2 regions of the Streptomyces sp. UF-297 genome follow, and region 1 is predicted to be linked to the other one. Evidence: predicted binding sites of a transcription regulator. Region 1 holds the regulator's gene; the other holds the start of a gene.
The links. The regulator HspR, encoded in region 1, represses chaperone genes until heat shock. The targets are predictions, from matches to a motif close to TTGAGNNNNNNNNNCTCAA.
Positions count from the first base shown of each region.

Region 1 (4,411 bases):
TCTCGGAGAAGCCCGACGTCCCTTCCGAGGCAACGCCCGAGCCCGATGACGCGGCGAAGGCAGCCGAGTCCGCCGACAAGGCGGGCTCGGCCCCGGCCGGGGACGAGCAGCAGCAGGACGTCGCTCTCCTGGCGCAGCTGGACCAGGCCCGTACGGCGCTCAACGAGCGCACCGCGGACCTCCAGCGGCTCCAGGCGGAGTACCAGAACTACCGCCGTCGAGTGGAGCGGGACCGGGTAGCGGTCAAGGAGATCGCCGCGGCGAACCTCCTGTCCGAACTCCTTCCCACCCTCGACGACATCGGCCGCGCCCGCGAGCACGGCGAACTGGTCGGCGGCTTCAAGTCGGTGGCCGAGTCGCTGGAGACCGTGGTCGCCAAGCTGGGTCTGCAGCAGTTCGGCAAGGAGGGCGAGCCCTTCGACCCGACGATCCACGAGGCCTTGATGCATTCGTATGCTCCGGATGTCACCGAGACCACGTGCGTTGCGATCCTGCAGCCCGGGTATCGCATCGGTGAGCGCACGATCCGCCCCGCGCGGGTCGCGGTCGCCGAGCCCCAGCCGGGTGCCCAGGCGACCAAGGAGCCGTCGGCGGACGCGGACTCCTCGGACGAGGAGAGCGGTGGCCCGGACGAGGGCTGACGTGACAGTCAAGCAAGCAGTGCGAGAGGAGGGACGTCGGGGATGAGCACGAAGGACTTCGTGGAGAAGGACTACTACAAGGTCCTCGGCGTCCCGAAGGACGCCACCGAAGCCGAGATCAAGAAGGCGTACCGCAAGCTGGCCCGGGAGAACCACCCCGACGCCAACAAGGGCGACGCCAAGGCCGAGGAGCGCTTCAAGGAGATCTCCGAGGCGAACGACGTTCTCGGCGACCCCAAGCGCCGCAAGGAGTACGACGAGGCGCGCGCGCTGTTCGGCAACGGCGGCTTCCGCCCGGGCCCCGGCGGCGCGGGCGGCGGCAGCTTCAACTTCGACCTGGGCGACCTCTTCGGAGGCGGCGCCCAGGGCGGGGGCGGGGCCGGGGGCTTCGGCGGCGGCCTCGGGGACGTCTTCGGCGGGCTGTTCAACCGCGGTGGCACCACCCGTACGCAGCCCAAGCGCGGCCAGGACATCGAGTCCGAGGTGACGCTCAGCTTCACCGAGGCGGTCGACGGGGCCACGGTCCCGCTGCGGATGTCCAGCCAGGCCCCCTGCAAGGCCTGTTCCGGCACCGGCGACAAGAACGGCACGCCCCGCGTGTGCCCGACCTGCGTCGGCACCGGCCAGGTCAGCAGGGGCGCGGGCGGCGGCTTCTCGCTGACCGACCCGTGCGCGGACTGCAAGGGCCGCGGACTGATCGCCGAGACCCCCTGCGAGGTCTGCAAGGGCAGCGGTCGCGCCACGAGCTCGCGGACCATGCAGGTACGTATCCCCGCGGGCGTCTCCGACGGGCAGCGCATCCGGCTGCGCGGCAAGGGCGCCCCTGGGGAGCGCGGTGGCCCCAACGGCGATCTGTACGTCGTGGTGCACGTCGACGCGCACCCGGTCTTCGGGCGCAAGGGCGACAACCTCACCGTCACCGTGCCGGTCACCTTCCCGGAGGCGGCCCTCGGCGGCGAGGTGAAGGTGCCGACCCTGGGCGGCCCCGCGGTGACCTTGAAGATCCCCGCCGGGACCCCCAACGGACGCACCATGCGCGCTCGTGGCAAGGGCGCGACGCGCAAGGACGGCACCCGCGGCGACCTGCTGGTCACCGTCGAGGTGGTCGTCCCCCAGGATCTCGGCGGCAAGGCCAGGGAGCTGCTGGAGACCTATCGCGAGGCGACCGCGGGTGAGGACCCGCGATCGGAGCTGTTCCAGGCCGCGAAGGGAGCTTGAGAGAGATGGACAGCCGGGGCGGGCGCAGTCGTAACCCGTATGAACTGACCGAAGAGTCGCCGGTGTACGTCATCTCCGTCGCGGCTCAGCTCTCCGGCCTCCACCCGCAGACCCTGCGGCAGTACGACCGCCTGGGCCTGGTCTCGCCCGACCGCACGGCCGGGCGGGGCCGGCGCTATTCGGCCCGGGACATCGAGCTGCTGCGCGAGGTCCAGCGCCTCAGCCAGGACGAGGGCATCAACCTCGCCGGCATCAAGCGCATCATCGAGCTGGAGAACCAGGTCGCCGCGCTCCAGCAGCGCGTCGCCGAACTCCAGTCGGCGGTGGAGGGCGCGGCCGCCGCCATCCAGCAGCGCGAGGCCCAGGTGCACGCCTCCTACCGGCGTGACCTGGTCCCCTACCAGGACGTCCAGCAGGCCAGCGCGCTGGTGGTCTGGCGTCCCAAGCGCCCTGAATAAAGGGCCAGTCGAACGGCGAAGGGGCGCGGGCCCGGGTACGTCCCGGACCCGCGCCCCTTTGTGCTGTGCCCCTCGGCGCGGTGCTTCAGCAGCCGTTGTAGCCCGCCGTCGGCATCGAGAGCCTGCGGTGGACCTGGGACTTCATGGCGCTGGTGTAGACGGGCTCGTCCAGGTCGGCGGTCTCCAGGCGCACCCCGGCCGCGGCACAGCGGGCGGTGAACTCCTCCGCGCCGGCGATCGCGTTCTCCAGCGCCCGGCGGTTGGGGGCCACGAACACATCGACCAGGCCCGCCTCCACGTCCCGCCACAGCGCGGTGTGGTCCGCGCGCAGCTGGTGCAGGCTCAGCTGGCAGGTCAGACGGTAGTCACGCGCCTTGGCCCACTGCTTGCACATCTCGTGCTGGCTGCGGTCGTCGACCAGGAACGGGTCGTCGTCCAGCTCCGACAGAGGCATCAGGCAGGCGATCGCCGTCACTCGGACCGAGCTCATCGTGCCTCCCGGAGCGTAGCGACTGTGCCGGTGACGATACCGCCGCCGGTGTTGCGCGCAGGAGGTGCGGTTCCGGGGGGTGAGGCGTAGCCGCAGGCGTGACAGATCTTCCAGCCGTCCTGGTTGACGGCGAGTTGACCACCGCAGCGCGGGCACAGCTCGGCGCGCGGGCTGCGGTGGGAGTCCTCGGTACGTCGCACAACTTCCGTTGAGGTGAGCGTTGCTGACGCCATGAGGCCTCCAGCTGTCGTATTTCACTCCGAAGTTTTTCAGCCCGTGCACGGGCTTGTTCGCTCTCTCTGCTTACCAGTTGGCCGCTCGGCAGCGGAACCAAACGGTCCCGATCCGGACAGGACCGGTCCGCACTCCAGACCCGTACGTACCGCAAACATGCCGGGTACGCCCCGAGTGCGTCCCGATTGCGCACGGTGCCCTGCGGGGGCGGTCAGGCGCGGCCCATCGCCCGGGTGACGGTGATCTCGATGAGCACCCGCTCGGGGTTGGGCGCGGGGGTACGCCCGTACCGCTCGGCATAGCGCCGCACCGCGTCCGCGACGGCGGCGGGGTCGGTGCGCACCCGCGCGGTCCCCTCCAGCGTCGCCCACCGCCCGCGGTCCAGCTGGCAGACCGAGACCCGGGCGCCGTCCGCCCCCGCGGCCAGGATGTTCGCGACCTTGGTGCTCCCCTTGCGGGTGATCACCCGGGCAACCCCGGCCCCCGGCTCGTACGTCACTCCTACGGGGACGACATGCGGCGAACCGTCGGGCCGCAGGGTCGTCAGCGTGCACAGGTGGTGCTCCTGCCAGAAGGCGAGGTAGCTCTCGGGCAGGGCGGTGAGGTCATGGGCCATGGGCCGAAGCGTAATTGGAGGGCGGGGGCGCGGGGCATGGTGGCGACGGGCAGCGGTGGCGGGGACCGGTAGCGGGCGGTTCACTCGCACGTGGGGAAGGTGCGGATCCGGGGAACTCGGGCGGTCGCCGCGGCGTTGGCAGGTTGAGTGGAATAGACTCAACTTATTGCACGTTGTCATAAGCAGGAATCGGTATGGGACCGGCCACAGACGCCGCAGACAAGAGGAGGAGCGCGAGGACGTGGACGCCGAGCTGACCAACAAGAGCCGGGAGGCGCTCAGCGCCGCCAATGAGCGTGCGGTGACCGCCGGGCACGCGGACATGACATCCGCACACCTGCTGCTGACCCTGCTGGCGGGCGAGGACAACGAGAACATCATGGACCTGCTGGCGGCCGTCGGCGCCGACGCCGCCGCGCTGCGCTCCGGCGCCGAGCGCCAGCTCGCCGCGCTGCCCAGCGTCCAGGGCTCCACCGTCGCCCCGCCGCAGCCCGACCGCGAGCTGCTCGCCGTCATCGCGGACGCCGCACAGCGCGCCAAGGAGCTGGGCGACGCCTATATCTCCACCGAGCACCTCCTGATCGGCATCGCCGCCAAGGGCGGGCGCACCGGCGAACTGCTGGAGCAGCAGGGCGCCTCCGCCAAGAAGCTGCTGGCAGCCTTCGAGGACAGCCGCGGCGGCCGGCGCGTGACCAACCCGGACCCCGAGGGCACGTACAAGGCCCTGGAGAAGTTCGGCACGGACTTCACCGCC
Region 1 is NZ_JBSIBZ010000094.1:19,858-24,268, forward strand. It holds gene grpE (nucleotide exchange factor GrpE) at 1-641, shown strand, start outside; gene dnaJ (molecular chaperone DnaJ) at 684-1,859, shown strand; gene AC4IJH_RS36330 (heat shock protein transcriptional repressor HspR) at 1,865-2,317, shown strand; gene AC4IJH_RS36335 (hypothetical protein) at 2,403-2,807, opposite strand; gene AC4IJH_RS36340 (pyridoxamine 5'-phosphate oxidase family protein) at 3,253-3,657, opposite strand; gene clpB (ATP-dependent chaperone ClpB) at 3,899-4,411, shown strand, end outside.

Region 2 (4,411 bases), on a different contig from region 1:
GTGTAGTCGCCGTCGGCCATCGCCCGCGTCACATCCGTCATCTCGCCCAGCGGCGCGGTCAGGCTGTTCGCGACGAACTGGGTGACCAGCAGCGAGGCGATGATCGAGAAGACCGTGATGACGCGCAGCTCGGTCGCGGAGTGGATCGCGACGAAGACCAGCAGCGTCGTGATGATCACCGAGACGACGACCAGGGCGCCCAGGGCCGCCTTCACGGAGCGGTAGGGGTCCAGCGGGCGCAGGCCTTCCCAGGTCCGCTCCCAGAACCGCTCCCACACCCCGCGCGCCGGCGCCCTGAACCGGGTCATGCGGTCGGGCTCTCCAGGGCGTATCCGACACCGTGGACCGTACGGATGCGCTCGGCGCCGATCTTGCGGCGCAGGGCCTTGATGTGGCTGTCGACCGTGCGCGTACCGGAGGCGTCCGCCCAGTCCCACACCTCCGCCAGCAGCTGCTCGCGGGAGAGCACCGCGCGCGGGGTGTTGGCCAGACACACCAGCAGGTCGAACTCGGTGGGCGTCAGATGGACGTCCTCGCCGCGCACCCGCACCCGGCGCTGGGCGTGGTCGATCTCCAGCTCGCCCAGGCGCAGGATGCCGCTGCGCGGGGTGTGCGCGGCCTGGGTGGCGCGCTCCACGCGGCGCAGCAGCACATGCACCCGGGCGGCCAGCTCCCGCATGGAGAACGGCTTGGTCATGTAGTCGTCGGCGCCGACGCCGAGGCCGACCAGCATGTCGGTCTCGTCGTCCCGCGCGGTCAGCATCATCACCGGCACCGGGCGCTGGGCCTGCACCCTGCGGCACACCTCCAGGCCGTCGAAGCCCGGCAGCATCACATCCAGCACCAGCAGGTCGGGCTGCCAGGCCTCGGCGGTGTCCACCGCCGCGGGGCCGTCGCCCGCCGTCTGCACCTGGAAGCCCTCGGCGCGGAGCCTGGCCGCGATGGCGTCCACGATCGTCGGGTCGTCCTCGACGACGAGGACCCGGCGCTGGGCGCCGGGCGTGGCCGCGGCGGCGCCGCCCTGGGTGGTCTGAGTCTGGTCCATCGCCCGCCCCTGCATGTCCCCGTGTGCCTGGTCGCGCACTGCGTCGCGTAGTGCCTGGTCGCGTCTTGCTGGCAGCAGCGTAAGGGCACGATGTGACCGGCGGCTACGCGCCCTTGCGCGCGAGGTGCACCACGTCGGGGACGCCTCGGACAACGGGGATCTCTTCGGTGCGTACCTCGCAGAACCCGGCATTTTGGAGGGCGAGTTCGAATGCGGACGACGGCCGGGCCGACCAGACGGCCAGCACGCCGCCGGTGGTCAGCCGCTCCCGGCAGGCGGCCAGGCCCGCGGGGGAATAGAGGCTGTCGTTGCCCTCGGTGACGGTCCAGTCCGGCCCGTTGTCGATGTCCAGGCACAGGGCGTCGAAGGTGCCGGGGCCGGCGCCGCAGCGGACGTACTCGACCAGGTCGGTGTGCAGGATCTCGGTCCGCGGATCGGCGAGCGCCTCCTGGGAGATCGCCGCCAGCGGGCCGCGGCGGTGCCAGTCGATGACCGCCTCCTCGCGCTCGACGACCGCGATGCGGCCCCAGCGCGGCTCGGCGGCGGCGCGGGCCAGGGAGAAGCCGACGCCCAGCCCGCCGATCAGTACGGAGGGCCGCGCCCGGTAGGAGGGCAGCGCGGCGAGCGCGGCGTCGATCAGCACGCGCTCGGAGGTGCCGTCCGAAGTGTCCATCAGGAAACAGCCGTTGGCGATGATCTCGTAGATCCCGTCGGCCCCGCCGCGCCGGCGCAGGACCACTTCGCCGTACGGGCCCTCGCGGCGGTCGAGGGTGCGGGGAGATGAGGTGTCGTGGGCCGGGCCGGCCGAGCGCGGGGCGTGGGGCGCGGAGTTCGGGGATGCGGCTGCGGTGGACATGCGCGCCATCCTGGCCAACGGCCCGTGCCGGGTCCAGCGGTTTGCCGCCGCGCGGCGCCGTGGCCACCCCGGTGACACGGGTCACGGGCACAGCTGGTTCATTGGTGCGTCGTGCAGCCTTGACGGCACGAACGGCACAACCGGCAGAGAGGGCGTTGCGACAGTGACACAGGGTGCTCCTGCGGCCGAGGGCGGTCCGGCCGAAGCGCCGCGGTTGCCCTCCACCGCCGGGATTCCCGCCCAGCGCGCCACCGGCGGGCCGGTGGCGGCGAACGCCGTGCCCGCGGCGGCGGACCCGCCCGCGGCCTCGCCCGCGCCCGCCCGGCTGCGCCCCTGGCGGCTGCTGCCCACCCCCACCGGCACGCCCTTCACCTTCGTCTACGCCCTCGTCCTCCTCGCCACCTCGCTGTTCGCCCAGTACGGCGATGCGGCCCTGGTCGAGGCGCTGCAGCGGGGCTCCAGCACCGACGTCGAGCACCTCACCAGCACGCCGCTGCTGGTGCTCTTCGCCAGCGCCCTGTGGATCGCCGGCGGTCTGTTCTCGGGGTACGCGCTGGTCTTCCCCTTCGTGCTGGGGGCTCTGGAGCGGCACCTGGGAGCCCTGCGCACCGCCGCGGTCTTCTTCGGCGTCCACGTGCTGGCCACCCTCGCCACCGAGATCCCGGTCGGCCTCGCCGTCGCCCTCGGCGAGCTGCCCGAGTCCGCCCTGCGGCAGCCGGACTACGGCATCAGCTTCGGCGTGATGGCCTGCACCGGCGCCCTCACGGGCCTGCTCCCGCCCTGGATCCGCCGCGCCGTACTGGCCCTCGCCTTCACCGTGGCCGTCTCCGGCATCCTCGTGGCCCCGCAGGAGACCAGCGGCTGGGGCCACACGATCTCCCTTCTCCTGGGCACCCTGAGCCGCCCGCTGATCCGCCGCTCGCCCGCCCGGCGCGGCTAGGGCCTGTCGGCACAGTCCGTACGCATCGGACGCGGGTGGCCGGGTGATCGCTCACAGCGAACACGGCTGGGGAACACCAGAGGGCTCAGCAGCATTGAGTGGGTACAGCTCAACTTGCATGCCGAAGGGGAGATCATGGCTTCGACGTCCGTACCGCTCACTCTGCCCGTGCTGCCCCTGGACGACGAGGTCGTCCTGCCGGGGATGGTCGTGCCGCTGGACCTGTCCGATCCCGAGGTGCGCGCCGCGGTGGAGGCCGCACAGGCCGCCGCGTCGCCGGGTGACAAGCCACGGGTGCTGCTGGTGCCGCGGGTGGAGGGCACGTACGCGGGCACCGGCACGCTCGGCCGTATCGAGCAGGTCGGCAGGCTCTCCGACGGCGATCCCGGGGCGCTGATCCGCGGTCTGGGCCGGGTGAAGATCGGCTCCGGGACGACCGGGCCGGGTGCCGCCCTGTGGGTGGAGGGCACCGCCGTCGAGGAGGCGGCCCCCGTCACGTCCGACGGGACGGTGGGCCTGCCCGGCGCGGTGGCCGAACTGGTCAAGGAGTACAAGGCGCTGGCCACCAGCTGGCTCAAGAAGCGCGGCGCCTGGCAGGTCGTGGACCGCGTCCAGCAGATCGACGACGTCTCCCAGCTCGCCGACAACTCCGGCTACTCGCCGTTCTTGAGCGTCGCGCAGAAGGTCGAGCTGCTGGAGACGGCCGACCCGGTGGCCCGGCTCCGGCTCGCCACCGAGCAGCTGCGCGAGCACCTCGCCGAGCAGGACGTGGCCGAGTCCATCGCCAAGGACGTCCAGGAGGGCGTCGACAAGCAGCAGCGCGAGTTCCTGCTGCGGCGCCAGCTGGAGGCCGTGCGCAAGGAGCTGGCCGACCTCAATGGCGACCCGGAGGACGAGGGCGGGGACTACCGCGCCCGCGTCGAGGCCGCCGACCTGCCCGAGGACGTGCGCAAGGCCGCCCTGAAGGAGGTCGACAAGCTGGAGCGGTCCAGCGACCAGAGCCCCGAGGGCTCATGGATCCGCACCTGGCTGGACACCGTCCTGGAACTCCCCTGGAACGAGCGCACCGAGGACTCCTACGACATCGCCGGCGCCCGGGAGGTCCTGGACGCGGACCACGCGGGCCTGGACGACGTCAAGGAGCGGATCACCGAGTACCTGGCGGTCAGGAAGCGGCGCACGGAGCGCGGCCTCGGCCTGGTCGGCGGGCGGCGCGGGGGCGCGGTGCTCGCGCTGGTGGGTCCGCCCGGCGTCGGCAAGACCTCGCTCGGCGAGTCCGTGGCCCGCGCGATGGGCCGCAGGTTCGTCCGCGTCGCGCTCGGCGGCGTACGGGACGAGGCGGAGATCCGCGGCCACCGGCGCACCTACGTGGGCGCGCTGCCCGGCCGGATCGTCCGCGCGGTCAAGGAAGCCGGGTCCATGAACCCCGTCGTCCTGCTGGACGAGATCGACAAGGTGGGCTCCGACTTCCGCGGCGACCCGGCGGCCGCCCTGCTGGAGGTCCTGGACCCGGCCCAGAACCACACCTTCAGGGACCACTACCTGGAGGTCGAACTGGACCTGTCCGACG
Region 2 is NZ_JBSIBZ010000009.1:91,274-95,684, forward strand. It holds gene AC4IJH_RS08140 (sensor histidine kinase) at 1-308, opposite strand, end outside; gene AC4IJH_RS08145 (response regulator transcription factor) at 305-1,045, opposite strand; gene AC4IJH_RS08150 (spermidine synthase family protein) at 1,149-1,901, opposite strand; gene AC4IJH_RS08155 (rhomboid-like protein) at 2,065-2,841, shown strand; gene lon (endopeptidase La) at 2,977-4,411, shown strand, end outside.
Region 2: lon (endopeptidase La) is a predicted target of HspR. The motif match lies at 2,936-2,954, and genes of this name have one in related genera.